4 regions of the Blastococcus jejuensis genome follow, and region 2 is predicted to be linked to each of the others. Evidence: riboswitches for the same ligand, from Rfam matches in the RefSeq annotation. Region 2 holds a riboswitch; each other region holds the start of a gene.

Region 1 (7,653 bases), on a different contig from region 2:
GTCGACGCGGCAGCCGAGCTCGAGGCCGCTCGCACAGCGGTCGAACAGGCACGCTCGAACGTGGCCGCGCTGGGGCGGGAGAGCTACATGCGCGGTGCGACCCTCACCGGAGTGGCCGCGCTGATGAATGCCGACGGGCCGGCAGAGATGCTGCAGCAGGCGGCGACGCTGGAGCTGCTTGGGGTGCAGCGGGCCGCCACCCTCCAAGGCCTGCAGGTGGCCCAGGTCCGACAGGCGAACGCTGACTCAGCGGCGCGGGCCACCGTTGCCGACCGCGATGAGGCAGAAGACGCCGCCGCCCAGGCGCAGGCTGCGGCCGAGAGGAGGATGGCCGCATCGCAGACAGCCTACGAAGCGGCAGTCACCCAGAAGGCGACCTACGACCGGCAACTTCAGGAGGCCCAGATCAACCTGCTCAACCTCCAGGGCGCCCGGAACGCCTATCAGGCATGGCGGCAGCAGGAGGAGGCCCGCGCCGCCGCCGAGGCGGCAGCTGCGGCGGCGGCGGCGCGGGCCGCTGCCGAGGCCGCCGCTCACGCACGGGAGTCGGAGAACTCTGACGGGCCGTCTCCGACCCCGAGCCCGACGCCGGGGGCCGGACGCGCCGTGGCGCCGACCAGCGGCTACTTCACGACGTGCTACGAGATGCGATGGGGAACGATGCACTACGGCATCGACATCGCCGCTCCCACGGGTACCCCGATCTACTCCCCCATGGCCGGCCGGGTCGTTCGCGCCGGCCCGGCGACCGGGTTCGGCCTTGCCGTGTACATCCAGCACGACGACGGGTCGGTGACCGTCTACGGTCACATCAACGACTACTTCGTGACCGCGGGTCAGCGTGTGTCCGCCGGCGAGGTGATCGCCGAAGTCGGCAACCGGGGCCAGAGCACCGGCCCCCACCTGCATTTCGAGGTGCACACACGCGGGATGTACCAGGGGCGGACGAACCCGATCCCTTGGCTGGCCGCCCGCGGGGTCAACATGGGCGGCCGCTGCCGCTGACGCCCGGGCGCGTATCACCGTCCGGGCGCCACCGGCGTCGGAGCGGCGGCCGGACATCGGGCCCGCCTACCTGATTCGCGGCGGCGACCGTGTTACTACTATGGCAACTAGTAGAGTTCGGTCGACGTGAGCCGCACCTGCCGCGTTCGGCGCGGAGAGTCCTGCGCGGCCGCCTGGCACGTCGTCGCCGAGCAAAGGAGCGCAGCGTGGCCGCCCTGCCCTCGAGAGCCGCCGAGTCAGAGCGGGCGCCGGACGTGGCGCAACACAGCTCGGGCGCGCCGTTCGTCGGGCGGTGGGCATGACCGACGTACAGGACCGCAGTGCACCGCCGCCGCCCGCCCGCCCGTGGCCCGGGGTGCGCGCCATCCTCCGGGCTCGCCGCTGGTGGCGGGTGCTCACCAGCATGCGGACCGCGATCATCCTGCTCTTCCTGATGGCGATCGCCGCCGTGCCCGGATCCCTGCTGCCGCAGCGCTCACTGTCGCCGAGTGCGGTGGCCACGTACTTCCGGGACCACCCCGCGCTCGCGCCGATCCTGGACCGGCTCGGCATGTTCGAGGTGTTCGCCAGCCCATGGTTTGCCGCGGTGTACCTCCTCCTGTTCACGTCCCTCGTCGGCTGCCTGCTGCCGCGGTGCCTGGAGCACGGCCGGCGGCTGCGACAGGGCCCGCCGCCGACGCCGCGCCACCTGCACCGACTGCCTGACTACACCAGGCGAGACGTCGACCTGGACCCGCCGGCGGCGGGCGAGCTTCTGTCGCGGCGACTCAAGTCCCAGCGGTTCCGCGTGCGACAGGAACAGACGGCCGACGGCGTGACGATCGCGGCCGAACGCGGCCGCCTCAAGGAGACCGGCAACCTGGTCTTTCATCTCGCACTGCTCGCCATGCTGCTGTCGCTGGCAGCCGGCAAGATGTGGGGCTACGAGGGCAACGTCCTCGTCACCGAGGGAAACGGATTCTGCAACTCCTTCCAGCAGTACGACCAATACACCGCTGGGCCGTTGGTTAACCAGGACACGCTGAGCCCGCTCTGCTTTGACCTCGACGACTTCCGGGCCACCTATGAACCCGACGGCACCCCGGCCTCTTTCACCGCGGACATCGGCGTACAGGAGCGACCCGGCGCGTCGACCCAGGGAGTGACGATTGGAGTGAACGACCCCTTCCGGCTCGACGGCAACCGCCTGTATGTCACCGGGCACGGGTTCACTCCCAGTTTCACGATCACGCTGCCGGACGGGCGCACATTCGATCAGCTGTCGGCGCCGTTCCTGCCCGAGGACAACCGCACGTTCGGCAGCCAGGGCGTCGTCAAGCTGCCCGACCTGGGCGACGGCAGCGGGGACGGGTTCGCCATCGAAGGATTCTTCGCCCCCACCGGGGTCGTGACCGACGGGGTTCTCACCTCCGTCGACGCCCGCCCCCTGAACCCACAGGTGGCGCTCTTCGCCTACCGCGGGTACCTGGGCCTCAACAGCGGCGCGCCCCAGTCGGTGTACTCGCTCGACCGACGACAGATCGAACTGGGGGCGCTGGAGCGGATCGGATCGGCGAACCTCCGCGTCGGGGACAGCGCCACCCTCGATGACGGGACGACCATCCGCTTCGACGGCTACCGCGAGTTCGCGGCCCTGCAGGTGTCCCACGATCCCGCACAGATCGCCGTGCTGATCAGCGCGATCTTCATCCTCGTCGGCCTGGTCGCGAACCTGCTCCTCCGGCAGCAACGAGTCTTCGTGCGTCTCGAGCCACGATCCATGGGCACGGGCCAGTCGGGGCCGCCGGGATCGACGGCTTCCGCCGCGGTTCTCACGCGCGGCGGATGGGACGACGTGCAGCAGTTCGTGGCCGGGCTCTTCGACGACCTCGGCGACGCTGCGGACGGGGAGCGGAACACCACGACGTGATCAGCGCGCCTGCCCAGCGACGAGCACGGCGACCGCTACCGTCTACGAGGTCAGATAGTAGGCGGGATGGAGACAGTGCGTGTCCAGGGACAGCGCCCCGGGATCGAAGCCGGGTCAACGAAGTCATGGGCGGACCGGTCGACGTCTGCAGCCACCGCCCTCCATGGCGGGGAAAGGGCCGGCACTCCTGACCGCCGCCGTCGTCGGCGCCGCACTGATGAGCCTGTGGCCGCAGTCCGCGCCGACCACGGAAAACAGGTCGGTGCTCGCGGCCACGCACGGGCTCGGTCTTGATGGGGGCGCCAGCTTCGCCGAGGAGACCGATCCCCGACGGGACGTCGCACTGATGGCGGCGGCATCGCGCCTCGAGGACGTCCGCGTCACCCGGGCCGCCCGGGAGGCTGAAGAAGCACAGCGGCGAACGCTGCCTTTAGGCGGCACCCTCACCACCGCCTTCGCCATGCGGTGGGGCGAGATGCACTGGGGCGTGGACATCGCCGCACCGATGATGACGCCGGAGTACGCGGCGGCCGCAGGCACCGTCCTGCGTGCCGGCCCCGCCAGCGGCTACGGGAACGTCATCTACATCCAGCATCTCAACGGCGACGTCACCGTCTACGGCCACATGGAGCAGGTGCTCGTGGAGGCCGGCCAGGAGGTCGAAAGCGGTCAACTGATCGCTCGCGTGGGCTCACGGGGGTTCTCGACCGGCCCTCACCTCCACTTCGAGGTCTGGGCGGGCGGGCTCGACGGTCGGCGGGTCGACCCGCTCGACTGGCTCGCCGAACAGGGAATCACCCTCTGACGGCGCGCGGCGGGGATCAGACGTCGACGCCCCGTTCACGCAGGTAAGCCAGCGGATCGACCGGATCCCCCCCGAGTCCTCCCAGTCGCACCTCGAAGTGCAGATGCGGCCCGGTGGACTGGCCGCGATTCCCGACCAATGCGATGGTCTCGCCGGCCTGGACGACCTGTCCGGCCGATACGAGGATCTCCTCCATGTGGCCGTACACGGTGACGTCACCGTTCTCGTGCTGGATGTAGACCGCCTGCCCGAATCCTGAGGCCGGGCCGGCCTCCAGGACGATTCCGTCCATCGCGGCGTACTCGGGCGTCAACATCGGCGCGGCAAGGTCCACTCCGCCGTGCAGCGTGCCCCAGCGCGGCCCGAACGGACTCGTGAGTCGGGCGCCGTCGATCGGCATCACCGCCTCGGCATCGGCTGGGCCACTCGCCGCTGCCCGGGCCGCCTCAGCGGCCGCGGCCGCCTCGGCCGCTGCTTGCGCTTCGGCCTGCGCGCGAGCCGCTGCGGCGGCCTCCTCAGCCCGCGCTTGGGCGTCGGCGGCCGCCGCTTGCTCGGCTTCGCGCTGGGCACGGCTGGCCGTTAGCTGCTCGAGAACAGTCCGCTGCTCGGCGGGTGTGGCGGCATCGACGCCGAGGGCGTCGGCCACGCTCGTCGTCCGGGCAACCGAACCCGTACTGGCTGTTGCCGCAGCCGACGGCTCCCCCGCCAGGAGGACGGCCAAGCTGAACGCCCCGGCGGTCGTGGCCGTCAGCAGCATCACCGACCCGGCGTGGGCGCCGACTCGAGGGCGGTCGACGCGAAGCGGCGCTCGATTTCGCCGGGCCCAGGAGGTCGCGCGGGGCTTGTGGTTTCCGATGTTCGCGGCGTCGTCGTCCGCGAAAGCAGCTTGATTCAGCGTCGCCACAGGGGGCGGCTCTCCGTTCCTTCCTCACCGCCTACCGAGTTAGCTGACGGGTTCGGGCCGGAAGATGCCCTACCTGCGCTCGGTGCACGCAGGATTCACCCCAGAGGATCCATGGGTCCCCGGTCCGCCACGGTGTCTCCCGTGGACGGTTCGGCGGTGTCCGATCGAGGTCCTCGGTCGAGGAACGGGGCTCGGCGGACAAGAAGCGACAGTACTACGATTCGACTTAGTTGACAGTTGTGCTTGTGAACCCTCCGGCGCTGAGTGCCGGGGATCCCGGCGTCAGCCCCGCTCGCCAGGCGGCCGGCTACCCCGACCACAACGGATCGGTTCGAGGCCGCGCGACACCGAGCGGTGACAGGCAGAGCCGCTGCAGCCAAGACCGGTCGGGCGCGGCCACGACCTGGCAATGGGTGCGCCGGTATCGAGCAGGGCGCCGGTCGCAGCGTCTACTATTTAGGATAGTAGGAGTGCGGCCGGCCGGGACCGGCACAGAGGTACGCAACCGCCAGTCCGAGCGGCGAGCAACGGCTTCACACATGCCGTCGATCCAAGGAGTTCAGACGTGTCCGATCCGACTGCGGGCCCTGCGATGGCATCACCGCGCCTCAGCCGGCGACGCTTCCTCCAACTCGGCGCGGCCGGCGGTCTCGTGGTAGGTGGCGGCCTCGCCGGCCTCCAGTTCGTTGGCGAGGACACCCCCTCCCCGATCGGGCCCCGCTCACCAGCGGTCGCCCAAGCAGAGGCCGCACGCACGTCGACCGGGCGTGCCGTTCAACGCCGATTGCGGGTTGCTCCGGCGACGCTCGACCTGGGTGGAACGACCGTGCAGACCTGGGCCTTCGACGAAACAGTCCCTGGCCCCGAGATCCGGGCCAACGTGGGTGATGAACTGCACGTGCACGTGCGCAACAGCCTACCCGATCCGACGACCATCCACTGGCACGGCGTGGCGCTACGCAACGACATGGACGGAGTCCCTGGGCTCACTCAGGCAGCCGTCGAGCCGGGAAGCGTCTTCGACTACTCCTTCGTCCTCCCCCATCCGGGAACCTATTTCTTCCATCCGCACGTCGGCGTCCAGCTCGACACGGCACTGTATGCGCCCCTCATCGTCGAGGATCCCGCTGAATCCGGGAACTACGACGAGGAGGCCGTGCTCGTCCTCGACGATTGGACCGATGGCCTTGGCGACTCTCCCACCGACGTCTTGGCGATGTTGAAGCGCAACGGCATGGAGATGGGCGGCATGGAGATGGGCGGCATGGAGATGGGCGGCATGGAAGCCGATCCCGAGGCGCCGTTGGGCGAGGACACCGGGGACGTCGCCTATCCCGCGCACCTGCTGAACGGACGATTGCCCTCTGCTCCGGTGACGGTCGGGTCTCGGCCGGGACGACGAATCCGCCTCCGCCTCATCAACGCCGGCAGCGACACCGCCTACCGCTTCGCCGTCGGGGGCCATCGGTTGACCGTGACTCACGCCGACGGATTCCCGGTCCGACCCGTCGAGGTCGACACCCTGATCCTCGGGATGGGCGAGCGCTACGACGTCGTCATCACGGCGGGCGACGGATCATTCCCGATCGTCGCCGTCCCCGAAGGCAAGCCAGACCCGGCCGCCTCGGGGGTCCTGCGGACCGGGTCCGGCACGGTCCCGCCTCCGGACGTCCGCCCGACCGAGCTCGAGAGGCGAATGTTGTCCTACGCCGACCTGTCTCCCACGGACGACGTGACCCTGGACCGTCGCGCTCCCGACCGGGAACACGAACTGTCCCTGCAGATGGGCGACGGCGGCCGGCAGTGGCTGATCAACGGAGCGTCGTACGGCGAGCACGAGCCACTCGACATGAGGGCGGGCGAGCGGGTCCGGCTCACCCTGCGCAACCGCTCGATGATGTTCCACCCCATGCACGTTCACGGCCACACCTTCGCGGTTGCCGACCGAGCCGGTCGGGGCCTGCGCAAGGACACGATCAACGTGCTGCCGATGCAGACGGTGACGGTGGACCTGGAGGCAGACAACCCCGGGCAGTGGCTCGTCCACTGTCACAACATCTACCACGGCGAGCTCGGCATGATGACGGCGTTGTCCTACGTCTCCTGACAACCCTCAGCCAGCGTAGGAGTGCAGCCCCGTCGCGACGTAGTTGACGTACAGGAGATTGAAGATCATGGCGGTCAGGCCGACAAGGTTGATCCAGGCGGCCCGGCGGCCACGCCATCCCGCGGTGGACCGGGCATGCAGATAAGCGGCGTAGATGACCCAGGCGATGAACGCCCATGTTTCCTTCGGATCCCATCCCCAGAAGCGACCCCAGGCGCTCTCGGCCCAGATCGCTCCGGCGATGACCGCGAAGGTCCAGATCGGGAAACCGAAGACGGCGGTGCGGTGTCCCACGCGGTCGAAGGTCTCGGCACTGGGAAGCCGGGACAGCCACGTCCCCTCGCCCGACGCAGTGTCCGCCGGCCTCGCGTCGCTGCGCAGGCGCAGTAGGTAGAGGGCATTGGCGATACCGCTGACCATGAACGTGCCGAAGCCGAGCACCGCGGCAGTGACATGGACGCCCAACCAGGCCGACCGGAGGGCGGCCACGAGCGGGCCGGCTGGGGCATACAGCAGAAGGCCGACGAGGACGAGGGACAGGGCGGCAGGTCCGACGACGAAGGCGCCCAGTCGTCGACTACCCGGCACCCTGTCGACGGCAACGAGAAACGTGACAACGGCCACGAGGACTACCGCCGTGCCGAACTCGTAGACGTTGCCCCAAGGCAGGCGCTGGGTCGCCAGCCCGCGCGTGAGCAGAACACCAGCCTGGGCAAGTGCGGCGATGACGGTCAGGCCGACTGCGACACGTCCGACCGTTGCAGGCCGGCCGGCGCGCGGCTCCTGGTCCACCCCGGGGACCGAGACAGAGGCGAGGACCGCAGTGCTGTGCCGTCCCGCGGCGGCGGCCGCCGGCACCTGCAGTTCCGAGCCGGCATTCTGCGCGCGTCGGCCGAACGCGAGTTCGGCGCAGTAGCCGACCA
Region 2 (7,653 bases):
CGGGTGCTCCTGGCGCTGGCCACCGCCGGCGGCCTGCTGCTCGCCGCAGCCGTCGTCGTGCTCAACCTGCGCGCCGGCGGGTTGCTGTAGCTCCGGGTCCGCGTCCCGGAGCCGGCTGCCGTTCGGGCCGGATCGCCGTTCTCGCCTGATGCTTCTGGCGTGTTCTTCGTGCTCCGGGGGTCCTGCAGAACTGCTGGAGCAGGAGGAACACCCCAGGAGTGAGGTGTTGCTGAACCCCCTGGTCGACGCGGTGAAACTGTCGTACCCCCGCCATACCGTGTCGGTGTGTCTCGGATCTCGGGCTCCTCGACTTTCGAGGGCGTGCTGATCGACTGGTCGCTGGGCCAGCCGGTCGAGCCGCCGCAGCTGCCGGTGGAGTTGCTGTCGAAGCGGCAGGCGGCCGCGGAGCTGGCCCGGCGGCAGCGGCGGCAGGCGATGGACGCCGCCTACGAGGCGGAGCTGATCCTGCGGCTGGCCGAGCTGACCCCCGACGATGACGACCCGCAGCCCGGCGCGACGACGAGGCTTCCGGGGTGAGTGAGTTCTTCGCCGGGGAGCTGGCGCTGGTGCTCAACCGCGGCCGCGGTACCGCGAGGCATCTGCATCACCGGGCGTTGGCGTGGCGGGAGAACCTGCCCGCCACCTACGCGGCGCTGGCCGCCGGCGACCTGGACGTGGCGCGTGCGGGCGCGCTGGCCGACGTGCTCGGCTCCACCCGCCCCGAGCTGGCCCGGGCGGTCGAGGCCCGGCTGCTGCCCGAGGCGGTGGACCTGTCGGTGGCCCGGCTGCGGGCCCGCGCCCTGGAGCTGCTGGCCGAGCTGGACGCCGCGGCCGCCGACCAGCGGCGCGAGCAGGCCGAGCGCCGCGCGGACGTGTTTCTGCAGCCCGGGGCCGACGGCATGGCCACCCTGGGCGCGGAACTGTCGGCCGACGAGGCCGCGGAGGCCTACGCGGTCATCGATCAGCTCGCCCGGCTGGCGAAGGCCGACGGCGACCCCCGGCCGATCGCCCAGGTCCGCACCGAGCTGTTCTCGCTGCTGCTGCGCCGCCCCGGCGGGCCCGGCCAGCCCGGCGTGGCCGCGCAGCTGACCATCACCGCCACCCTCGATTCCCTGGCCGGCGCCGCCACGACCGCCGGCACCGTGAACGGGCTGGCGATCACCGCCGCACACGCCCGCGAGCTGCTCACCCGCATCGGCGCCCTCGGCCTGCACGCCCCCGACGGCGGCAGCCTCACCTTCGCGGTCACCGACGCCGACGGCCGGCTGCTGGCCACCACCACCGTGGCCGAGCTGCTACGGGTGGCCACGACGGGCTGCGCCGAACACCCCGGGGCGGACTGCGGCTGCCCGGTGCTGGGCGCGCCCGCCGCCACCCACGGCTACCAGCCCACCGACCGGCAGCAGACCTTCACCCGCACCCGGGACCGCACCTGCCGGATGCCCAACTGCGGGCAGCGGGTCGGCTGGGCCGACCTGGACCACGTCGTCGCGCACTCCTGCGGCGGGCCGACCACCTGCACCAACCTGTGCTGCCTGTGCCGCTCCCACCACCGGCTCAAGACCTTCGCCCCCGGCTGGCACTTCGTCATGGAGCCCGACGGCACCCTGCACGTCACCACCCCGACGGGCATCACCCGCACCACCCGGCCACCGGGCCTGCGCAGACCCCCACCCGAACCACCACCGGACCAACCCGACGACGACCCACCGCCGTTCTAGCTGCCGCTCGGAGCGGAGCTCCCGTAGATGGCACCGAGCCAGACGTCGAGGAGGACGGTCACGACGTCGGACTCCGCGACCGCGGGTCCGTCGCCGCTGAAGGTCGCGTACAGCACCCGCTCGTTCATGGAGTTCAGCGCGACGGCGAGGTCCCGGGCGGGCACGCCGGCACGGGCGGCGCCCCGGGCACGCTCGCTCTCGATGGCGGCCGCGCACCGGTCCACCCAGCCGTCGAAGACGCGCGCCCACAGCTCCCGCACCTCGGCGTTCGTCGACCGGGCCTCGGCCCAGGCCAGCGTCAGGCCCCGGTGGGCGCGGAACGTCTCGTAGTACGCGGTGATCGCCCGCCGCCACCCCTCGCGGGCATCGCCCGCCGGGGAGTCGAACGCCGCGCGGGTGGCGGCGTCGGCCTCGGCGACCACGCGGTCCAGCAGCGTCAGCAGGACAGCGTCCTTGGACGCGAAGTAGAAGTAGAAGGTCGGCCGCGAGATGCCCGCACCGCGCGCCAGGTCGTCCACCGACACCGCGGACAGCGGCCGGGCCGCGAGCAGCCGCTCGGCGGTGGCGAGGATCGCGAGCTCGCGGTCGTCACCGGAGGGACGGGCGGCTCGGCGCCCACGAGCGGCAGCTGGGGACCGGCCGGCGGGCATCGGCACGTGACCGAGATTACCGTCGTCGTGCCCGTCTCTCAACACCACGTTGACTCGTTCGACAGGACGTCGATACCGTCGCCGGGGGACGCTTCCGCAGCCCCCGCTACTTCTTGGAGTGCACCGTGGAGCATGTCGACGTGCTGATCGTCGGCGCCGGGTTGTCCGGCATCGGCGCCGCCTGCCACCTGCAGGAGGAGTGCCCCGACAAGAGCTACGCGATCCTCGAGTCGCGCGGCGCGGTCGGCGGCACCTGGGACCTCTTCCGCTACCCCGGCGTCCGATCGGACTCCGACATGTTCACCCTCGGCTACGCCTTCCGGCCCTGGAAGGACAGCAAGGCGATCGCCGACGGCCCGGCGATCCGCCGCTACATCGAGGAGACCGCGGCCGAGTACGGGGTGACCGACAGGATCCGGTTCCACCACCGGGTGCAGTCGGCCGAGTGGTCCAGCGACGAGGCCCGCTGGACGGTCACCGCCGCCCGCTCCGACACCGGTGAGACGGTGCGGTTCACCTGCTCGTGGCTGTCCCTGTGCTCCGGCTACTACCGCTACGACGAGGGCTTCCGGCCGAGCTTCCCGGGCGAGGAGCGCTTCGCCGGGCAGTTCGTGCACCCGCAGCACTGGCCGGAGGACCTCGACGTCACCGGCAAGAAGGTCGTCGTCATCGGCAGCGGCGCGACCGCGGTGACGCTGGTGCCCACCCTCGCCGACCGAGCCGAGCACGTCACCATGCTGCAGCGCACGCCGAGCTACATCCTGTCGCTGCCCGGCCGCGACCCGCTGGCGCAGGCCCTGCGCAGCCGGCTCCCCGCGCGCCTTGCCTATCCCATCGTGCGGTGGAAGAACGTGCTGCTCTCGACCGCGTTCTTCCAGTTCAGCCGGCGGTGGCCCACGGCCGCCCGGAAGGTCATCCGCCGCCTCACCCAGAAGCAGCTGCCGAACATCGACGTCGACACGCACTTCAACCCGCCCTACGACCCCTGGGACCAGCGGCTGTGCCTGGTGCCCGACGGCGACCTGTTCCGCGCTCTCCGCCGGGGGACGGCGTCCATCGCGACCGACCGGATCGCGACGTTCACCGAGAAGGGCATCGAGCTGGAGTCCGGAGCGCACCTCGACGCCGACGTCGTCATCACCGCGACCGGGCTCAACCTGCTCCCGATGGGCGGGATGTCGCTGACCGTCGACGGCAAGCCGGTCGACGTCTCCGGGCGGGTCTCCTACAAGGGCATGATGCTGTCCGGGGTCCCGAACCTGGCGATGGTGATCGGCTACACGAACGCCTCCTGGACGCTCAAGGCCGACCTGGTCAACCGCTACGTCTGCCGCCTGCTGCGACACCTCGACGAGCACGGCTACGTCTCGGCCACGCCGGTGGCCCCGCCCGAGGGTGGCGACGAGCCCTTCCTCGACCTCGCGTCCGGGTACGTGCAGCGCAGCCTCGGCGCCCTGCCCAAGCAGGGCTCGCGCAAGCCCTGGAAGCTGCACCAGAACTACCTGCGCGACGTCGCCCTCATGCGCCGTGGCCCGCTCGACGACGAGGGCATGACCTTCCAGCGCGCGGCGGCGCCGGCCCGGCGGGCCGCCTGATGGGCCCCTACCGCTTCGGGGGCGGCACGGCCGTGGTCACCGGCGCGGCCAGCGGCATCGGCGAGGCGCTGGCCGAGCAGCTGGCGACGCGCGGCAGCGACCTGGTGCTGCTCGACCGGGACGCCGAGCGGCTGGCCGCCGTTGCCGGCCGGATCCGGGCGGCGCACCCGTCGCTCGCCGTCGCCACCACCGTCGTCGACCTGGCCGACGACGACGCCACGGTCCGGGTGGCGGCCGACCTCGCTGCGGCGCACCCCGACGTGACCCTGCTGGTCAACAACGCGGGCGTGGCGCTCGGCGGCCGGTTCGACCAGGTGACCGCCGACGAGTTCGACTGGCTGATGTCGATCAACTTCCGCGCCGTCGTCACGCTGACCCGCGCGTTCCTGCCGGCGCTGAAGGCCCGTCCCGGGTCGCACCTGGTGAACGTGTCGAGCATCTTCGGGATCTTCGCCCCGCCCGGGCAGGCGGCGTACGCGGCGAGCAAGTTCGCCGTCCGGGGATTCAGCGAGGCGCTGCGGCACGAGCTCGCCGAGAACGGCGTCGGCGTCACCGTCGTCCACCCCGGCGGCATCAAGACGCGGATCGCCGAGACCGTCCGCGTCGGCTCGGGGGTGTCGGCCGAGGAGTACGAGCAGGGGCGCGCGCAGTTCGCCAAGCTGCTGACGATGCCCCCGGAGAAGGCGGCGGCCCAGATCGTGGCGGCGATCGAGCGGCGCCGCCCGCGGCTGCTGATCGGATGGAGCGCCAAGGTCCCCGACGTGCTGGTCCGGCTGCTGCCCGGCTCCTACTGGCGGCTGATCGCGCGACGTGCCGGCCGGCAGGTCGGCCCTCCCGCGCGAGACTGAGCAGGTGTCGAGCCACGTTCCCGCCGACTTCGTCCGCCGGTACACCCGGCTCGAGCGGTCCGCTCTCGTGCCGGAGGTCCGGCTGCACGTCGCCGCCGACGTCGTCGCGCTGTGGGAGGCGATGGAGAGCGAGCAGGTGGGGCCGGCCGAGGAACCCCCCTTCTGGGCCGCCGCCTGGCCCGGCGGCCAGGCGCTGGCCCGCTACGTCCTCGACCACCCCGAGGTGGTGGCCGGGCGCAGCGTGCTCGACCTCGGGGCGGGCAGCGGCCTCGTCGCCGTGGCCGCGGCGCTGGCCGGCGCCCGCGCGGTGCTCGCCAGCGATCCCGACCCCTACAGCGCCACCGCGGTCGCGGTGAACGCAGAGGCCAACGGGGTCGCCCCGATCGCCGTCGTGGGCGACGTCCTCGACGCGGAACCGCCGGACGTGGACGTCATCCTGGCCGGTGACGTCTGCTACGACCGGGCGATGACCGAGCGCGTGCTGCCGTTCCTGGGGCGCGCCTGGCTCGGCGGGGCCGTGGTCCTCCTCGGGGACCCGGGGCGGCCCTACGTCCCGCGCGAGGGGCTGGTCGCCGCGGCCACGTACGACGTCCCCGACACCGAAGGCCCGCTCGTGCGCCGGACGACGGTGTGGCGGCTGCCCTGACGCACCGACGCGATCCTCGTCACGCCGGGAATTCGACGTTTCGATTGTCACGGTGCGGTAACGGCGGTTACGTTGGGGCGGTCCGGCCGGTCGTCGTGTCCCCACCCGGGGAGATCCGCGCTGGACGCCGCTGAGTCGCCGACCCTCCGGGGAAGGCGAGCCGGGGACCCACCGCAGTACTGGGGTGAATCCAGCCCGCGAGCGTCAGCTCGGGGCCGGTAGGGCTGCTTCCCGCCCGAACCCGTCAGCTAACTCGGTAGGCGGCTACACGGAAGAACGCGTCGCAGGGGCACTGCCTGCCTGGCATGCCGTCCTGTCGCGCCCTGACGCCCTCGGAGTCGTCCCACCCCATGAACCTCCGCACCATGATCCGTCCGCATGCCCGCAGTGAGCGCGGTACCGGAGCGCACCGTCGCCCGCCGAACACCGCCCGTCGTCCCGCGCTCTACCTCAGCGTCGCCGCCGCCGGCGCGCTGATGGTCAACGTGCTCGCCTCCGGCGAGCCCGCCGCCCAGGCCGACGGCGCGCAGCTGGAGTCGGTCAGCATCGCCGAGCAGCTCGGCATCCAGGGCGGGGGCGGCACCGACGCCGGCTCGGCCGTCATCGGCGAGGACGCCGCCCACTCGCTCGGGCAGCTCGCGGCCAGCCGGGCCGAGCGCAGTGCCGAGCAGACCGCGGCCGCGCAGGCCCAGGCCGCCGCCGACCTGGCCGAGCAGCAGCGGCTCGCGGCCGAGCAGGCCGCCGCCGAGGAGGCCGCGCGCGTGGCCGCCGAGGAAGCCGCCCGGGCCGCGGCCGAGGAGGCCGCGGCGGCGGAGGCCGCGCCGGCCGCGACCGCTCCGGCCGGCTCCTTCCAGGACTACGCGCTCGCGCAGCTCGGTGGCGACGCCAACCAGTTCTCCTGCCTGGAGAGCCTGTGGGGCAAGGAGAGCGGCTGGAACCCGAACGCGCAGAACCCGACGAGCACCGCGTACGGGATCCCGCAGTTCCTCGACTCCACCTGGGCCGGCACGGGGATCGCCAAAACCTCCGACGGCTACCGGCAGATCGACGCCGGGCTGATCTACATCGAGCAGCGGTACGGCTCGCCCTGCAGTGCCTGGGGGCACTCGCAGGCCAACAACTGGTACTGAGCCGCCCCCCAGAACCACGCACGACGACGCCCCCGGTCCGCGGACCGGGGGGGTCGTCGCGTCTGCGAGCGGGGTCGTCGCGTCTGCGAGCGGGGTCGTCGCGTCTGCGAGCGGAGTCACAGCGGATTGACGAGTTGACGGGTTCATCAAGCCATTAGAGTCGGAGTGTGCCCTTCACCCCCGGCCGGCCCATCGCGGAGGCCAAGGCCGATCTGTTCAAGGCGCTCGCCCATCCGGCCCGGGTCCGCGTGCTCGAGCTGCTGGCCGAGCGCGAGCACACGGTCGGCGAGCTGGCCGAGGCGACCGGCCTCGAGCTCTCGCACCTCTCCCAGCAGGTCTCGGTGCTCCGCCGCGCCGGGATCGTCGACAGCCGCCGGGTGCGCAGCAACGTGATCTGCGCGCTGCGCGACCAGCAGACCGCCGAGCTGCTCGGGGTCGCCCGCCGCCTGCTGAGCCGGAACCTGCGCGACGGCCAGGCGCTGCTCGCCGCCCTCGACGACGCCGACGACGCCGTCGCGTCGGCCGGATCGGCCCGAGCGTGAGCGCGGCCGCGGTTCCGGTGACCGTCCCGCCGGTCGCCGCCGGTTCCCTCCGCCGGCTGCTGCCGCGCCGGGCCGACTACACCGGCCTGCGCCGCTCGTGGCCGCGTGACCTGGCCGCGGGGGTCACAGTCGCCATCGTCGCCCTGCCCCTCGCGCTCGCCTTCGGCGTCGCCACCGGTGTCGGGGCGGCGGTCGGGCTGGTGACCGCCGTGATCGCCGGCGCGGTCGCGGCAGTGTTCGGCGGCTCCTCGCTGCAGGTGTCGGGGCCGACCGGCGCCATGACCGTCGTGCTCGTCCCGCTGGTGGCCGAGCGCGGGCCGGCCGTCGTCTACCCGGTCGCCGTCCTGGCCGGGGGAATCGTGATCGCGGCGGCGCTGCTGCGGGCGGGGCGGCTGCTCGGCTACGTCCCGTGGCCGCTGATCGAGGGCTTCACGGTCGGCATCGCCGTCGTCATCGCCGCCCAGCAGGTACCCGCTGCGCTGGGCGTGGACCGGCCGGAGGTCGAGAACGCCGCCGCCGGG
Region 3 (7,653 bases), on a different contig from region 2:
CGCGCAGCGCCTCGACGTAGGTGGACAGCTGGGTCACGGTGGCGACGTAGCCGATCAGGACGCCGCCGGGGCGCACCGCGGCGGCGACGGTCGGCAGCACCGCCCAGGGCTCGAGCATGTCGAGCACCGCCCGGTCGACGACATCCTCGGCCGGGTGCTCGGCGAGGTCGCCGAGGCGCAGCGTCCAGTTCGCCGGAGACTCCCCGAAGAAGGCGCCGACGTTGGCGCGGGCGACGTCGGCGAAGTCCTCCCGCCGCTCGTAGCTGGTCAGGGAGCCGGTGCTGCCCACGGCCCGCAGCAGCGAGCACGAGAGGGCACCGGAGCCGGCGCCGGCCTCGAGCACCCGCATGCCGGGCCCGATGTCGCCGAAGCCGACGATCTGCGCGGCGTCCTTCGGGTAGATGACCTGGGCGCCCCGCGGCATCGACAGCACGAAGTCGGCCAACAGGGGCCGGAACGCCAGGTAGCCGGTGTTGGCCGTCGAGTGCACGACCGACCCCTCGGGGGCGCCGATCAGGTCGTCGTGCGCGATCGCGCCCCGGTGGGTGTGGAACTGCTTGCCCGGCTCGAGGACGACGGTGTGCAACCGGCCCTTCGGATCGGTGAGCTGCACCCGGTCGCCGACGACGAACGCCCCCGGCACCGGCTCGGGCACGGTGCCGGCCACGGTGTCAGCCACGGTGTCGTCCGCCTGCATGTCCTCGGTCACGGGCGGCCAGCCTACGGACGGGGTGGATGTGACCCTCGGTACGTGCGCGGCGCGGGCGCTCGGATTCTGTCGGTGGTGCGACCTAGCCTCGATCCCATGACAGCGACGACGCAGGTGGAACCGACCGCGGAGGTCCAGGACGACGCGGCCGCCCCGGAGCCGCAGGCCCCGCGCCGCCCCTCGCTGTCCCCGAGCCGCGCGGCCGACTTCAAGACCTGCCCGCTGCTCTACCGCTTCCGCACGATCGACCGGCTGCCCGAGCGCAAGAGCCTCGCCGCCGTCCGCGGCACGCTGGTCCACACCGTCCTCGAGCGGCTCTACGACCTCCCGCCCGCGGAGCGGACCGTCACCGGCGCCCTCGAGCTGCTCGAGCCGGCGTGGGCCGATCTCCGCGAGGAGCCGGGAATCGCCGAGCTGTTCGCCACGGCTCAGGACGACGGCGCCGAGACCACCCCGACCGCGCCGGAGTCGGTGGAGGCCTGGCTGGCCTCGGCCGGCACCCTCGTCGAGAAGTACTTCACGCTCGAAGACCCGACGCGCATCCAGCCGCACGGCCGCGAGGAGCTCGTCGAGGTCACGCTGCCCGACGGGTTGCTCCTCCGCGGCTACGTCGACCGGCTCGACGTCGCCGCGAACGGCGCGCTGCGCGTCGTCGACTACAAGACCGGCTCGATGCCCCGCGAGGCGTTCGAGGGCAAAGCCCTGTTCCAGATGAAGTTCTACGCGCTGGTCCTCTGGCGCACCCGTGGCGTGGTCGCCAGCCAGCTCAAGCTGCTCTACCTCGGCGACGGCGACGCGCTGACCTACGCCCCCGAGGAGCAGGAGCTGGTGCGCTTCGAACGCACGTTGCTGGCCATCTGGTCGGCGATCGAGCGCGCCGTCGCCACGGGAGACTTCCGGCCGAACAAGACGCGGCTGTGCGGCTGGTGCGACCACCAGGCGCTGTGCCCGTCGTTCGGCGGCACTCCCCCGCCCTTCCCGGCCGAGGCGGCGGCCGCCGCCGGCTGGCAGACACCGCTGCCGGTCGTCGAGCGCGACTGAACGGCGACGGCGTGGCGAACCCGCTGTCGGCAGCCGTCCGTCGTCACTAGCGTCGCCGGCGCCGGCGCCGGCCGTCACCCGGCGCCAGGGGGCCGATGTGCACGCGTACCGGGCGTCGAGGGCGTTCGACGGCGAACGGCTGTTGCCCGGCGGTGCGCTCGTGCTCGTCGACGGCGACCGCATCGCCGGGGTGGAGTCGGCGCGGTTCCCCGTTCCGGCGGGCTGCGCCGTCACCGACCTCCCGGGCGCCACGCTGCTCCCGGGCCTGATCGACGCACACGTGCACCTGTGCGGCGACAGCGGCCCCCGGGCCCTCGACCAGCTGCCCGACCTGACCGACGCCGAGCTCGACTCGGTGATCGCGGCGTCGCTGGACGCCCAGCTCGCCGGTGGGGTCACCGCGGTCCGCGACCTCGGCGACGCCCGGTGGGCGGTCGCGGACCGCCACCGCGGCCGAGCAGACGGCCCGACCGTCGTCGCGGCCGGCCCGCCGATCACCTCACCGGGTGGCCACTGCGCCGGGATGGGTGGGGAGGCGTCGGGTGCCGATGGCCTCCGCCGGGCCGTCCGGGAGCGGGTGGAGCACGGCGTCGACGTCGTCAAGGTCATGACCAGCGGCGGCATGATGACGCTGGGCACCGACGTCATGGCGTGCCAGTTCACCCTGGAGGAGTTGCGGCTGGTCGTCGACGAGGCGCACCACGGGGGCCTTCCGGTCACCGGCCACGCCCACGGAGTGCCCGCGGTCGACCTGTGCCTCGCCGCCGGGGTCGACGGCATCGAGCACTGCACCTGCATGACCCCTGACGGGATCCGCATGCCTGCCGGGATGGCGCAGGGCATCGCCGCCGCCGGCATCGCGGTGTGTCCCACGAACGCCCGCGCGCCCGGCGCCGTCCCCCCGCCGCACATCCAGGCGCTGCTCGAGCGCACCCACATGGCGTGGGAGGACCGGTATCCGCAGTTCGTGGCCCTGCACGGGGCCGGCGTCACCCTGGTCGGCGGCACGGACGCCGGCATCAATCCGGCGAAGCCGCACGGGATCATGTGCGAGCACGTCATCGAGCTGGTGACGGCGGGTCTGCCGGTGACGGCCGCGCTCGCCGCCGCCACCAGCGTGGCGGCCGTCGTCTGCGGGCTGCGGGACCGCACGGGCCGCCTGGCCGCGGGCCTGGACGCCGACCTGCTGGCGGTCGGCGGGGACGCGGTCACCGACGTCCCGGCGCTGCGTGACGTGCGCCTCGTGGTCTCCCGCGGGCGCGAGGTCGTCTCAGGCGGGCAGTGACGCGCCGTCGCGCGCGGCGAGGACGTCGGCGAGCTCGGCCACGCCCACACCGGCCAGCGTGTCGCGCAGCACCAGGCCCGGCGCCGGCTCCAGCGCCTGCAGCGACGGCACCCCGAGGACGGCGGCCCCTGCGGCCAGCCCCGCCGTGACGCCCACCAGCGAGTCCTCGACGACCACACAGCGAGCCGGATCGACGCCCAGCTCCCCCATCGCCTGCCGGTACGGCGCCGGATCCGGCTTGCGGGCCGGCACCTCGTCGCCGCAGACGGTCACGTCGAAGGGCGGCAGGTCGGGGAACGCCTCGTCGATGCGCCGCAGCACGAGCTCGGCGACCGGGCGGGGCGTCGTCGTCACCAGGGCGGTCGGCAGCGCTGCGGACCGGACGTCCTCGAGCAGCTCCCGCGCCCCCGGGCGCCAGATGATCTCCCCCGCCAGCAGCTCCGCGGCCCGGCCCTCGACCCAGCGGGCGGCGACGAGCAACTGGTCGTCCGTGACCTCGAGGCCGAGGTCGTCGTGGAGCAGGGTCATCGACGTCCGCATGCTCGTGCCGACGGTGGCTGCGCGAGCCTCGTCGGAGAGCCGGCCGCCGAGGCGCCGGGCGAACTCGTGCAGCGCCGTCCCCCAGTGCTGCTCGGTCTCGACCAGGGTTCCGTCCATGTCGAACAGCACTGCCTCCACCCGGCCATCGTCCCACCGCAGGATGGCCCGGGCCGTGGCCGACGCGGCCACGGCCCGGAGAACCGCTGGTCAGGGCCTTGGCGCGTGGCCAAGGTCACGACGGGTGGTCAGCGGTAGTTCACGTGCACGTGGTCCATGTGGTTGGCCGTCGCGCTGCCGCGGTTCTCCATCGGCTGCCAGGAGCCGCCGGGCGAGCTCAGCATCCGCTGCTGCCAGATGATGTACTCCACGCCCAGCTCGTCCCAGTGGTCGATGTGGTACTGGGCGATCGCGTCGCCCAGGGACGGGCTGCACATGTAGTCCAGGGCCAGCCCGGAGGGGTGACCGCCGGGGTCGGCGGCGCTGGCGCGGGTGCCGCCGATGGTGATGCCGGCGGCACCGGGCACGTTCGAGACCACCGCGTCCGCGGCGGCCTGCGCCTGCGGTCGCACCGGCCCGGCACTGTTGGAGATCCGCGCGACGGCGGTGGCCGCCGTCCCGCTGGAACTGGCCGCGGGCGCTGCCGCTGCCTCGGACTCGGCCGCGGCTGCCTCGGCCGCTGCTGCCTCGGCCGCGGCGGCTTCGGCTGCCGCCTGGGCCTCCGCCGCGGCCTGCGCCTCCGCCGCTGCCTGCTCGGCCTGGGCCTGGGACGCGGCCGCCGCCGCCTGGTCCGCGTCGCGCTCGGCCCGGCTCGCGGCGAGCTGTCCGAGGAACTCGGAGTCCGCCGTCGACGGCTGGTCGACGCCGGTGCCGTCGATGCCCAGCGCGTCGGCGACGGCGACGGACGGCGACTGGGAGCTGGCCGTGGCGGTCGCCGCCGGGCCCGCCGCCACCAGGTCGACGAAGGCCAGCGTGCACACAGCCGAGATCCCCAGGGCGTAGGCCACCCGGGAGTGCGGGGCGCCGTGCCGGCGACCGTCGGGTCGGGCGATGAGGTCGAGCGGTGCGCCGTCGGAATGCTCGTCGGCGGGCCGGCCCTCGGTGGCCGTGGATCGGGTGGAGATGGAGCGGGTGGTCATGGAGCGCAAGCGCAGGTTCAGGGACGCCACAGGGGCGGCTCTCCGTTCTTCCCTAGCCGCCTACCGAGTTAGCTGACGGGTTCGGGCCGGAAGTTGCCCTACCTGGCACGCGCACGCGCGCGCAGGATTCACCCCAGAGGAACCATGGGTCCCCGGTCTGCTCGCGACGCTCGGCCGCGCGCAGTTCGGCGGTGTCCGGCCGAGGTCCTCGATCGAGGAGCGGGGCCCGGCGGACGCAGGCCAACGTACTACGAATCCGCGTTACCGAACTGTGATCCTCTGCCAGATGTGGACGAGGTCACTCGTCCTCGGTGCGGTAGCCGAGGTTGGGCGAGAGCCACCTCTCGGCCTCGTCGACCGTCCAGCCCTTGCGGCGGGCGTAGTCCTCGACCTGGTCGCGCCCGAGCCGCCCCAGCACGAAGTAGCGCGCCTGGGGGTGCGAGAAGTACAACCCGCTGACCGCCGCGCCCGGCCACATGGCCATGCTCTCGGTGAGCTCGATCCCGGTGCGGGCCTCGACGTCGAGCAGCTCCCAGATGGTCCGCTTCTCGGTGTGCTCGGGGCAGGCGGGGTAGCCCGGTGCGGGCCGGATGCCGTGGTACTTCTCGGCGATCAGCGCGTCGTTGTCGAGGTGCTCGTCGGGCGCGTAGGCCCAGAACTCCTTGCGCACGCGCTCGTGCAGGCGTTCGGCGAACGCCTCGGCCAGCCGGTCGGCCAGCGACTCGAGCAGGATCGCGCTGTAGTCGTCGTTGGCCTTCCTGAACGCGGCGACCCGCTCCCCCGCACCCAGGCCCGCCGTGACGGCGAAGGCGCCCACGTAGTCGCGGAGGCCGGTCTCCTTGGGCGCGACGAAGTCGGCGAGGGACTTGCGGGCCGAGCCGTCGCGGCCCTCGGTCTGCTGCCGCAGCTGGTGCAGGGTCGTGAGCACGGTGCGGCGGGACTCGTCGGTGTAGACCTCGATGTCGTCGCCGGGCACCTGGTTGGCCGGGAACAGGCCGAACACACCGCTGGCCCGCAGCCACCGGCCCGCGATGATCTGGTCGAGCATCTGCTGCGCGTCCTCGTACAGCCGGCGGGCGGCCTCACCGGACGCCGGGTTGTGCAGGATGTCGGGGAACCGGCCGCGCATCTCCCAGGTGGTGAAGAACGGCTGCCAGTCGATGTAGTGCCGCAGCTCCTCCAGCGGGTAGTCGGGGAAGCTGCGGACGAACTGCGTCGCCACGTGGTGCAGGTGGTCGCACGAGGGCCCCGCGCACACGTCCATCGCCTGCTGCAGCAGCATCCTCGGCCGGGGCGGGTGGTAGCTGCTCCACTCGATCTCCGGTGCGGCGGCGCGCGCGGCGGCGAGCGGGAGCATCGTGCGCGTGTCCTGGCGGGCGGCGTGCCGCTCCCGCAGCGTCTCGTACTCGGCGTCGGTCTCGGCCAGCAGCTTCGGGCGTTGCTCGTCGGACAGCAGGGCCGCGACCACCGGCACCGACCGGGAGGCGTCCTTCACCCAGATCACCGGGCCGTGGTACTTCTGCGCGACCTTCACCGCGGTGTGCGCCCGCGAGGTGGTGGCCCCGCCGATGAGCAGCGGGATGTCGAAGCCCTGGCGTTCCATCTCCGACGCGAGGTTCACCATCTCGTCCAGGGACGGCGTGATGAGGCCGGAGAGCCCGATGATGTCGGCGCCCTCCTCCTTGGCGGCGTCCAGGATGCGCTGGGCGGGCACCATCACGCCGAGGTCGACGACCTCGTAGTTGTTGCACTGCAGGACGACGCCGACGATGTTCTTCCCGATGTCGTGGACGTCGCCCTTGACGGTGGCCATGACGACCTTGCCGATGGCGCGCTCGGCGTCGCCGGGGCGCTTCTCCGCCTCGATGAACGGGATCAGGTAGGCGACGGCCTTCTTCATGACGCGGGCGGACTTCACCACCTGCGGCAGGAACATCTTCCCGGCGCCGAACAGGTCGCCGACGACGTTCATGCCGGCCATCAGCGGGCCCTCGATGACCTCGATGGGCCGGCCGCCGCGGGCGCTGATCTCGGCGCGCAACTCCTCGGTGTCGCTCTCGGCGAACTCGTCGATGCCCTTCACCAGCGCGTGGGTGATCCGCTCCCCCACCGGCAGCGACCGCCACTCCTCGGAGGCGATCTCCTTCACCGAGCCGTCGCCGGCGAAGTCAGCGGCGATCTCGAGGAGCCGCTCGGTGCTGTCGGGACGGCGGTTGAGGATCACGTCCTCGATGCGGTCGCGCAGCAGGTCCGGGACCTCGTCGTAGACCTCGAGCGCCCCCGCGTTGACGATGCCCATGTCCATGCCGGCCGCGATGGCGTGGAAGAGGAACACCGCGTGGATGGCCTCGCGCACCGGGTTGTTGCCGCGGAACGAGAAGGAGACGTTCGAGACACCGCCCGAGACGAGCGCGCCCGGCAGGTTCTGCTTGATCCAGCGGGTGGCCTCGATGAAGTCCAGCCCGTAGTTGGCGTGCTCCTCGATGCCCGTGGCGACGGCGAAGACGTTCGGGTCGAAGATGATGTCCTCGGCCGGGAACCCGACGTCGGTGGTGAGGATGTCGTAGGCCCGCCGGCAGATCTGGGTGCGGCGTTCCAGGTTGTCGGCCTGGCCGTCCTCGTCGAAGGCCATGACGACGACCGCGGCGCCGTACTTGCGGCACAGCCGCGCCTCGCGGACGAACTTCTCCTCGCCCTCCTTGAGGGAGATCGAGTTGACGATCGCCTTGCCCTGGACGCACTTGAGGCCGGCCTCGATGACCTCCCACTTGGAGGAGTCGATCATCGTGGGGACGCGGCAGATGTCGGGCTCGGCGGCGACGAGCTTCGTGAAGCGGTCCATCGCCTCGACGCCGTCGATCATCCCCTCGTCCATGTTGATGTCGATGACCTGAGCGCCGGCCTCGACCTGCTGCCGGGCGACGGTGAGGGCGGCCGGGTAG
Region 4 (7,653 bases), on a different contig from region 2:
CAACGCTCCGCGCTTGCCGAATCGCTGGGCGACGTGCGCGACGCCGTTGTCGATCGCGCCGGTGCGCATGGCCATGGTGATGAAGATCCCGATGGCGAGCACGAAGAAGAAGACGCCGGCCGCACCGAAGAGCTCGCCGGCCTCGTACGGCCCGATGACGCCGGTCTCCGCGCTCTTGATGCCGTACAGCCCGTTGACCGGAGCCATGAACAGCTGCATCACCCGATCCCAGAACGACAGGTCGGTGTCGACCGACTCGTAGCTGCCCGGGATCGGCCGGCCGTCGTCGCCCACTTGGTAGGCGCCGGTGGGAATGGCGAACGCCAGCAACCAGACGACGATGGTCACGAAGAAGAGCACGGTGAGCGCACTCGGAAATGAGAACTTGCGCCGCCGTTCGCTGGCTCGGCTGTCGCTGGATCTGATATCGCTTGTCGTCTTCGACGCGGCCATGCTCGGTGCCCCTATCGTCGTCCCGGAGATTGTCGTCCGCGGCACCCAACCGCATCCGTTCAGTTGGTCACCGAGCATTCGCCCGGATTTCAGCAGTTGTCGGTGCGGCCAACCCTTTCCGCGCCGTCCGGGATTGGTGCCGCGCGATGCCAGCTGCGCCAGTGAGGGCAGCCTAGGGGGCCGGTACGGCTGCAACGGTGGAGACTTTGGTTGGCGCGCGTGGGGCCTTTCGGCCTGGCATTCAGGGGCGTTGGCAGGCGCACCCCGGCGTCCTGGACCGGCAGGTTTGGGGACGTCACCCGAACCCATGAAGAGGGAGAGCCATGCCGCTGCACGTTGACTCCGAGGTGGGCCGGCTCAAGCGGGCGATCCTGCACCGGCCGGGTCTGGAGCTGAAGAGGCTGACCCCGTCCAACAAGGATGACTACCTGTTCGACGAGGTGCTCTGGGTCAAGGAAGCCAAGAAGGAGCACGACGGCTTCGCCGAGACACTCCGCGAACAGGGGGTGACGGTGCACTACCTCGACCGCCTGCTCCACGAGGTGGTGGAGATCCCTGAGGCCCGAAAGTTCGTCCTCGACGGCATCCTCGACGAGCGCATCTATGGCCCTATGGCGATCGACGCCGTGCGCAACTTGTTCGACACCATGCCGAGCGACGAATTGACCGAGTTCCTCATCGGTGGGATCACCAAACGTGAACTGCTCGAACGGATCGACGAGCCGCGATCCGTGGTGATCGCGGTGCTCGACATGGACGACCTGCTCCTGCCGCCGCTGCCCAACCATCTCTTCGCCCGCGACACCACCGCGTGGATCTACAACGGCGTGGCGATCAACGCGATGCGCAAGCGAGCTCGGGCCCGCGAGACGGTGCACTACGAGGCGATCTACCGGTGGCACCCGGTCTTCGAGGGCGAGGATTTCCACGTCTGGAGTGAGGGCCGCCCCAACGGGATGGCCACCGCCGAGGGTGGCGACATCCATGTCCTGGGTCGCGGCGTGGTGCTCATCGGGATGAGTGAGCGCACGACCCCACAGGGGGTGGAGCGGCTGGCGTCGAAACTGTTCGCCGAGGGAGCGGCACAGCGGATCGTCGCGCTGGCGATGCCGCAGTCACGGGCCTTCATGCATCTCGACACCGTGATGACGATGCTCAGCGAGGACACGTTCACCAAGTACGTCGGGATGGGGATGCTCCCCTCGTACACCATCGAACCCGGCGACACGGAGAAGGAGCTCAAGGTCACCGCGCACCCGCCGGAAGACATGCACAAGGCGATGGCCCGGGCGCTTGGCCTGGGCGACATCAACGTGCTCACGCCTACCCAGGACCTCCGCGAAGCCGAGCGCGAACAGTGGGATGACGGAAGCAACGTGCTCGCGGTCCGCCCGGGGGTGGTAGTCGCTTACGAGCGCAATGTCACCACCAATACCCACCTGCGCAGGAACGGCATCGAGGTGATCACCATCGAGGGTGACGAACTCGGCCGGGGCCGTGGAGGTCCGCGGTGCATGACCTGCCCGATCGAGCGGGAGGGCATCTGAACGCCATGTCGTACAACCTGCGAAACCGTAGCTTCGTGAAGGAGTTGGACTTCACTCCCCAGGAGTGGCACTTCCTGCTCGACCTGGCCGCGACGCTCAAGGCAGCAAAGTACGCGGGCGCGGAGGCGCCGCGCCTGGCCGGCAAGAACATAGCCCTGATCTTCGAGAAGACCTCCACCCGGACCCGGTGTGCTTTCGAGGTGGCGGCCTACGACCAGGGTGCGCGGGTCACATACCTTGACCCCACCGGCTCCCAATTGGGACACAAGGAGTCCATCGCCGACACCGCGCGTGTGCTGGGGCGAATGTACGACGGGATCGAGTACCGCGGCTTCGCCCAGGAGAACGTGGAGATCCTTGCCAGGGACGCGGGGGTCCCCGTGTGGAACGGGCTGACGGACGAATGGCACCCCACTCAGACCCTGTGCGACATCCTCACCATGCGGGAGCACAGCACCAAGGACGTGCAGAAGATCTCGTTCGCCTACTGCGGTGACGCCCGCAACAACGTCGGCAATTCTCTGCTCATTGCGGGCGCGCTGAGCGGCATGGACGTCCGGATCGTCGCACCCCGGGCGCTCTGGAACGACGAAGCCACCATCGACCAAGCCCGTGAGATCGCCGACCGCACCGGCGCGCGAATCACCCACACCGAGGAGGTGGCCGATGGCGTGCGGAGTGTGGATTTCCTCTACACCGACGTGTGGGTGTCGATGGGGGAGCCCATGGAGGTCTGGACCGAGCGCATCGCCCAGCTCAAGCCGTATCAGGTGAATCGGCACATGGTGGAGCTGACCGGCAACCCGAACGTGAAGTTCATGCACTGCCTGCCGGCCTTCCACGACCGGAACACCACGATCGGCGAACAGATCTACCAGCAGACCGGGATGGATGGGCTCGAGGTCACCCACGACATCTTCGAGTCCCACCACTCGGTGGTGTTCGATCAGGCGGAGAACAGGATGCACACGATCAAAGCGGTCATGGTGGCCACGCTGGGAGGCTGACGTGCGCATCGTGGTGGCGCTGGGCGGGAACGCCCTGCTGCAGCGGGGGCAGAAACCCGACGCGGAGGTCCAGGAGGCCAACGTTCACCTGGCGGTGGCCGCTCTGGCGCCGTTGGCCGCGGAGCACGAGCTGGTGGTCACGCACGGCAACGGCCCGCAGGTCGGCGTGCTGGCGCTGCAGTCGGCCTCGGACCCTCACCTGACGACGCCGTACCCGTTCGACGTCCTGGGCGCCCAGACCCAAGGCATGATCGGCTACTGGCTGCTGCAGTCGATGCAGAACGCGCTGCCCGGACGTCAGGTGGCGGCGATCATCAACCAGACCCTGGTGCGCGCCGACGATCCGGCGTTCGGGAACCCGACGAAGTTCGTCGGCGAGGTGTACGACGAGGAGACCGCGCGGCGCCTCGCGGAAGAACGAGGCTGGACCGTGCGGGCCGACGGACAGCACTTCCGGCGTGTCGTCGGTTCGCCCACACCGGAGCGCGTGGTCGAGACCCGGCTGATCCGACTGCTGCTGAACAGCGGAGCGGTCGTAGTCTGCGCGGGCGGAGGCGGTGTGCCGGTGATCCGCAACGAACAGGGCCTGCTGGAGGGTGTCGAGGCGGTCGTCGACAAGGACATGACCTCGTCGGTGCTTGCGGAGGCGCTGGAGGCGGACGCGCTGCTGATACTCACCGACGTCCCCGGTGTGCAGCGGAACTTCGGCACCGCACACGCCGAGGCCATTCGGCGTGCCACGCCCGCGGCGCTGCGACGGATGAACTTCCCGGCTGGGTCGATGGGGCCGAAAGTTGACGCGATCTGTCGGTTCGTGGAATTGACAGGTGACGTCGGCGCCATCGGCCGGCTTGAGGACGTGGCCGCAATCCTTCGCGGTGAGGCCGGCACAGTCGTGACCCCCTCGGGGCACTATCCCGGGGTCCCACTGACGAGCGGCTGATGACCGGAGCTCACAGACGGGTAGTGAGAGACAGCGGCCGAACCGAGACGGTCCCGGAGTGCGCTCTCCGAGCTCGCGTACGCCGAGCAGATCGTCACGATCGGACCCTGGCAAGGGCACCGCCATAGGCTGCAGCAGCGCGCGGCCATGCTGTCCTAGGCTTCGTCGCCGCAGGCTCCGAGTCCTTCTATCGACCGGAAGTTGGGATGACAGACGATCGCCTTGCACGGCCGACGACGGCGCCTGGGTCCGGCCACCCCCACGAGGAGACGGCGTCCCGTGGCCGGACCGCTGCCGTGTGGAATGCCGTCACGGCCGCCATCGGGGCCATCATGGGTCTGCTGCCGCACGTCCTGCACCACGCGACCCTCTTCGCCGGTGCCGCACTCGTCACGACCAGCGGAGGGAACCTTCTCTTCGGCGCCGTCGGTCTACTGCTCTCCGTGCCTCTACTACGCCGCCTGTACCGCCGCTTCGGTACGTGGAAGGCGCCGGCCATCGGCGTCGCCCTGTTCACCGTGATGTTCAGCCTGTCCGCATTCGTCATCGGGCCGGCCATAAGCGGCAACTCCCCAACCGAGACGCCGGAGCCCGCAAGCCCGACCACCCCGACAGAGCACACCACCCACCACCCCGGCTGAAGACGGCTGTCGGCTGGACGCCGGCGATGCAGACCGGTTGACGCCAGCGCGTCCCGGCCCCCGACACTGGTCCAGCCACCTTGACTGATGATCTGCTGCTGGATGGTCCGGCCATGCCCGCGCCCTGGCCGCCGGTACCGGTCTTGTGGCACCGACCCCTGAAAGGGGCATCCTTCTCCGCACTGACCGAGGAGGACAGGGCCACGGCGTCCCGCTGAAGGGCGAGCGCGGCCCCGCTGGGGCGTGTGCATGCGCGGGCGTCGAGCAGCAGGCGTCCTCTGTGCGGTCAGCACGCGGCGATGGGGGAGTGTTACCGCAGCGTGACCAACTAGCCTGCTTCGTAGTACTGTCACCGCCAGCCCGATCGAGCCGCGATCCTCGAACCCGAGGGCCTCGGTCGGGCTCCGCCGAGCCGATCTCGGTCGACCGATCGAGGCGGACCGGGGACCCATGTCCCATGGGGTGAATCCTGCGCGTCACGTCGACCGCAGGTAGGGCGTTCTCCTGCCCGAACCCGTCAGCTAACCCGGTAGGCGGCCAGGGAGAACGGAGCCCGTCGCCTTGGCGACCCTGCCTGCGCCACGCACCCCGGGACTCTCTGCGTCTCGCCGGGCCAGCACCCGCCCTCTACAGGCACGCCGCGTGTCAAGTACGGCGCTCGTCACCCTGGGGTGCGTGGTCATCAGCATGTTGCTCGGCATCCTCGGCTCACCCGCAGCCGCCGCCCCATCGGATCCGCCCGCTGAGGGGGCCGGCGACGTGGCTGCCGGGCAGTCCGCGCGTGACGCGGCGGCCGCCGAAGTCGAGCGCATCGAGCGGTTCGTCGCCCAGGCGGAGGAGGAGCTCGCACGGTTGACCGTCGAGGCTGAGGCGGCCACCGATGCAGCACGGCGGGCGCAAGCCGAACTCGCTACCGCACAAGCCTCAGCCGACAGCGCTGCAGCTGCGCTCCAGGCCGCCACCGCAGAGGTCAACCAGGCGCGCGTCGAGATCGCTGATCTCGGCCGGGAGAGTTATATGGGCACCGACGCCTTCGGCACCACAGCGGCGCTTCTTGATGCCGACGGGCCCGCAGAGTTCCTGCAGCGCGCGGTCACCCTCGACCTGCTGAGCGATGACCGCGCCGAGAGGCTCGCCGAGTTCCGCGTCATCGAGGAACAACAGGTGCGGGCCGAGGCGGCTGCCCAGGACTCCGTCGCCGAACGCGACGAGGCCGCCCGCGGCGCGGCAGAGGCCGAGGCCGCGGTCCAAGCGGACGTGGTTCGGGCGCAGGAGGCACACAACGACGCGATCGCGCAGCAGGCAGACTACGGCCGGCAGCTGCAGCAGGCCGAAATAGAACTTCTCCGACTGCAGGGAGTCGCAGACCCCGAATGGGCCTGGGCGCAGGGGATCAACGCTGAGAACGCCCGGACCGATGCGGCCATCGCCGCGAATGCAGCAGCGGCCGCGAACGGCCAGGCCGTCCCGCCGACCACCGGTCGCATCACCTCTTGCTACGGCGCGCGCTGGGGTGCCATGCACTACGGCGTCGACATCGCCGCGCCTATCGGGACGCCGATCTACACGCCGCAAGCGGGTCGCGTGCTGCAAGCCGGTCCGGCCAGCGGTTTCGGTCTGGCTGTCTACATCCAGCACGACGACGGCTCGATCACCGTCTACGGCCACATCAACGACTACTTCGTCTCCGCCGGCCAGCAGGTGTCCACCGGTCAGCAGATCGCCGAGGTCGGCAACAGGGGCCAGTCGACCGGTCCGCACCTGCACTTCGAAGTGCACACCGGCGGCCTCTACCGGAATCGGACGGATCCGATGGCTTGGCTGGCTGCCCGCGGAGTGTCACTGGGTGGGGGCTGCTGACCCGACGACGCTCCGAGCTCCGCGGAGTTGCGAGGGTCGGCGAGTCGTCCCACGTGCCGGGCAGCCGGGCCGAGCCGCCAGTCGCTCCTCAGAATCTCGCGAACTGGCCGCGTGTCACGAGGCTGGACCGGGCGCCCGGCGCAGCTGCGGGGGGATCAACTCCTGCACGCGCGGCAGGAGGCTAGGCGCGCACGTGGACAGCTCGTCCTGGAGGACCAGGAGGAGGGACAAGGAGCTGCCGTTTTCGTCGTCGATCTGGAAGCGGCCATCCGGGTGTCGCCGCGCGAAATCCAGGACCGCGGACACGTCCCGGTCCACGGCATCCTGGGATCGCGACACAGCGTCCTCGGCGCATGTCTCACCCAAGCCGTGCAGCGCGGCGTGGACGTGACTGACGTCGCCGTCGGGGACGCTGGTGAAGGTCGATTCTGTCGGGCGGGTCAGAAGGGTGGCCGGTGCTCGCTCGTCGTTCGGCCCCACGACGATGACAGCGGCCAGGAATCCGGCTAGGGCCAGGAGGATGAACGGAAGGGCGATCGAAACCCGCACAGGCAGCCGTCGGTGGCGGGGACCCGGAGTGCCGTCCGGCATCAGTGTGCCCCCCATCCGCTGGCCGCCTCCTGGAAAGGATCGCACTCGCCGGCTGGCATCCGGATGATGCGTGCGCCCCCGTACCGAGGTCTCGCGGGTGCCACTCGCGAACCGGTTGGGTTGTGAGCGTCGGTCAGGAGCCCGCGGCGCTCATCAGTACGCCGACTGCCGTCGCCAGCACCAGGAGTGCCAGGACCAGCGTGGTCACTCGTCCCCAACTGGTGGAGCGCGGGATGCCGCGCAGCGGGAAGAGGACCTGCCGGCCGGCGATGTAGGTGGACAGGCCGGCCACGAGAAGTAGGCCGTCGACCGGCGGGTCGAGGGACACGACCGCGACCAGCGCGGCGATAGCCACGGCCCCGGCCATCGCAGACTCCATCAGTTGGACGGGAATGCGGCGGACCCCGACCCGCCGATCCGAGGACCACACCCCCCAGCGGGAGGCCGTCGGCAGTCCCGCACAGCAGCCACCCAGCAGGCAGCCCAATCGGCCGATCATCATGCCGAACAGCAGTCCAGGGGTGGTCACGTCCAGCACCGCGCCGACGGAGATGCCCGCCCACCAGCTGCCCACGCCGAGTGTCGTCAGAGCGGCCAGTACGAAGCCCTGG

The links. A riboswitch is a leader RNA that binds a small molecule or an ion and turns the genes downstream of it on or off. The one in region 2 is predicted to bind cyclic di-AMP.
Region 1: it holds a riboswitch for cyclic di-AMP, as region 2 does, so the genes downstream of both, ABD644_RS07990 (M23 family metallopeptidase) here and ABD644_RS06425 (aggregation-promoting factor C-terminal-like domain-containing protein) in region 2, are expected to answer to the same signal.
Region 3: it holds a riboswitch for cyclic di-AMP, as region 2 does, so the genes downstream of both, ABD644_RS10230 (VldE C-terminal domain-containing protein) here and ABD644_RS06425 (aggregation-promoting factor C-terminal-like domain-containing protein) in region 2, are expected to answer to the same signal.
Region 4: it holds a riboswitch for cyclic di-AMP, as region 2 does, so the genes downstream of both, ABD644_RS08015 (peptidoglycan DD-metalloendopeptidase family protein) here and ABD644_RS06425 (aggregation-promoting factor C-terminal-like domain-containing protein) in region 2, are expected to answer to the same signal.

Annotation. Positions count from the first base shown of each region.
Region 1 covers NZ_BAAAVV010000003.1:184,245-191,897, forward strand. The annotation lists gene ABD644_RS07975 (peptidoglycan DD-metalloendopeptidase family protein) at 1-1,005, shown strand, start outside; gene resB (cytochrome c biogenesis protein ResB) at 1,304-2,914, shown strand; gene ABD644_RS07985 (M23 family metallopeptidase) at 3,078-3,719, shown strand; gene ABD644_RS07990 (M23 family metallopeptidase) at 3,736-4,623, opposite strand; cyclic di-AMP (ydaO/yuaA leader) riboswitch at 4,637-4,789, opposite strand; gene ABD644_RS07995 (multicopper oxidase family protein) at 5,189-6,730, shown strand; gene ccsB (c-type cytochrome biogenesis protein CcsB) at 6,737-7,653, opposite strand, start outside.
Region 2 covers NZ_BAAAVV010000002.1:564,921-572,573, forward strand. The annotation lists gene ABD644_RS06390 (RIO1 family regulatory kinase/ATPase domain-containing protein) at 1-90, shown strand, start outside; gene ABD644_RS06395 (hypothetical protein) at 286-537, shown strand; gene ABD644_RS06400 (HNH endonuclease signature motif containing protein) at 534-1,721, shown strand; gene ABD644_RS06405 (TetR/AcrR family transcriptional regulator) at 1,718-2,371, opposite strand; gene ABD644_RS06410 (flavin-containing monooxygenase) at 2,497-3,966, shown strand; gene ABD644_RS06415 (SDR family NAD(P)-dependent oxidoreductase) at 3,966-4,814, shown strand; gene ABD644_RS06420 (class I SAM-dependent methyltransferase) at 4,819-5,460, shown strand; cyclic di-AMP (ydaO/yuaA leader) riboswitch at 5,587-5,739, shown strand; gene ABD644_RS06425 (aggregation-promoting factor C-terminal-like domain-containing protein) at 5,826-6,590, shown strand; gene ABD644_RS06430 (ArsR/SmtB family transcription factor) at 6,758-7,132, shown strand; gene ABD644_RS06435 (SulP family inorganic anion transporter) at 7,129-7,653, shown strand, end outside.
Region 3 covers NZ_BAAAVV010000004.1:127,609-135,261, forward strand. The annotation lists gene ABD644_RS10210 (tRNA (adenine-N1)-methyltransferase) at 1-709, opposite strand, end outside; gene ABD644_RS10215 (RecB family exonuclease) at 806-1,750, shown strand; gene ABD644_RS10220 (amidohydrolase family protein) at 1,848-3,035, shown strand; gene ABD644_RS10225 (HAD family hydrolase) at 3,021-3,713, opposite strand; gene ABD644_RS10230 (VldE C-terminal domain-containing protein) at 3,821-4,711, opposite strand; cyclic di-AMP (ydaO/yuaA leader) riboswitch at 4,754-4,897, opposite strand; gene metH (methionine synthase) at 5,010-7,653, opposite strand, start outside.
Region 4 covers NZ_BAAAVV010000003.1:193,204-200,856, reverse strand. The annotation lists gene ABD644_RS08040 (YfcC family protein) at 1-453, opposite strand, end outside; gene ABD644_RS08035 (arginine deiminase) at 777-2,000, shown strand; gene argF (ornithine carbamoyltransferase) at 1,964-3,007, shown strand; gene arcC (carbamate kinase) at 3,009-3,950, shown strand; gene ABD644_RS08020 (hypothetical protein) at 4,247-4,591, shown strand; cyclic di-AMP (ydaO/yuaA leader) riboswitch at 4,987-5,141, shown strand; gene ABD644_RS08015 (peptidoglycan DD-metalloendopeptidase family protein) at 5,267-6,451, shown strand; gene ABD644_RS08010 (hypothetical protein) at 6,566-7,000, opposite strand; gene ABD644_RS08005 (prolipoprotein diacylglyceryl transferase family protein) at 7,176-7,653, opposite strand, start outside.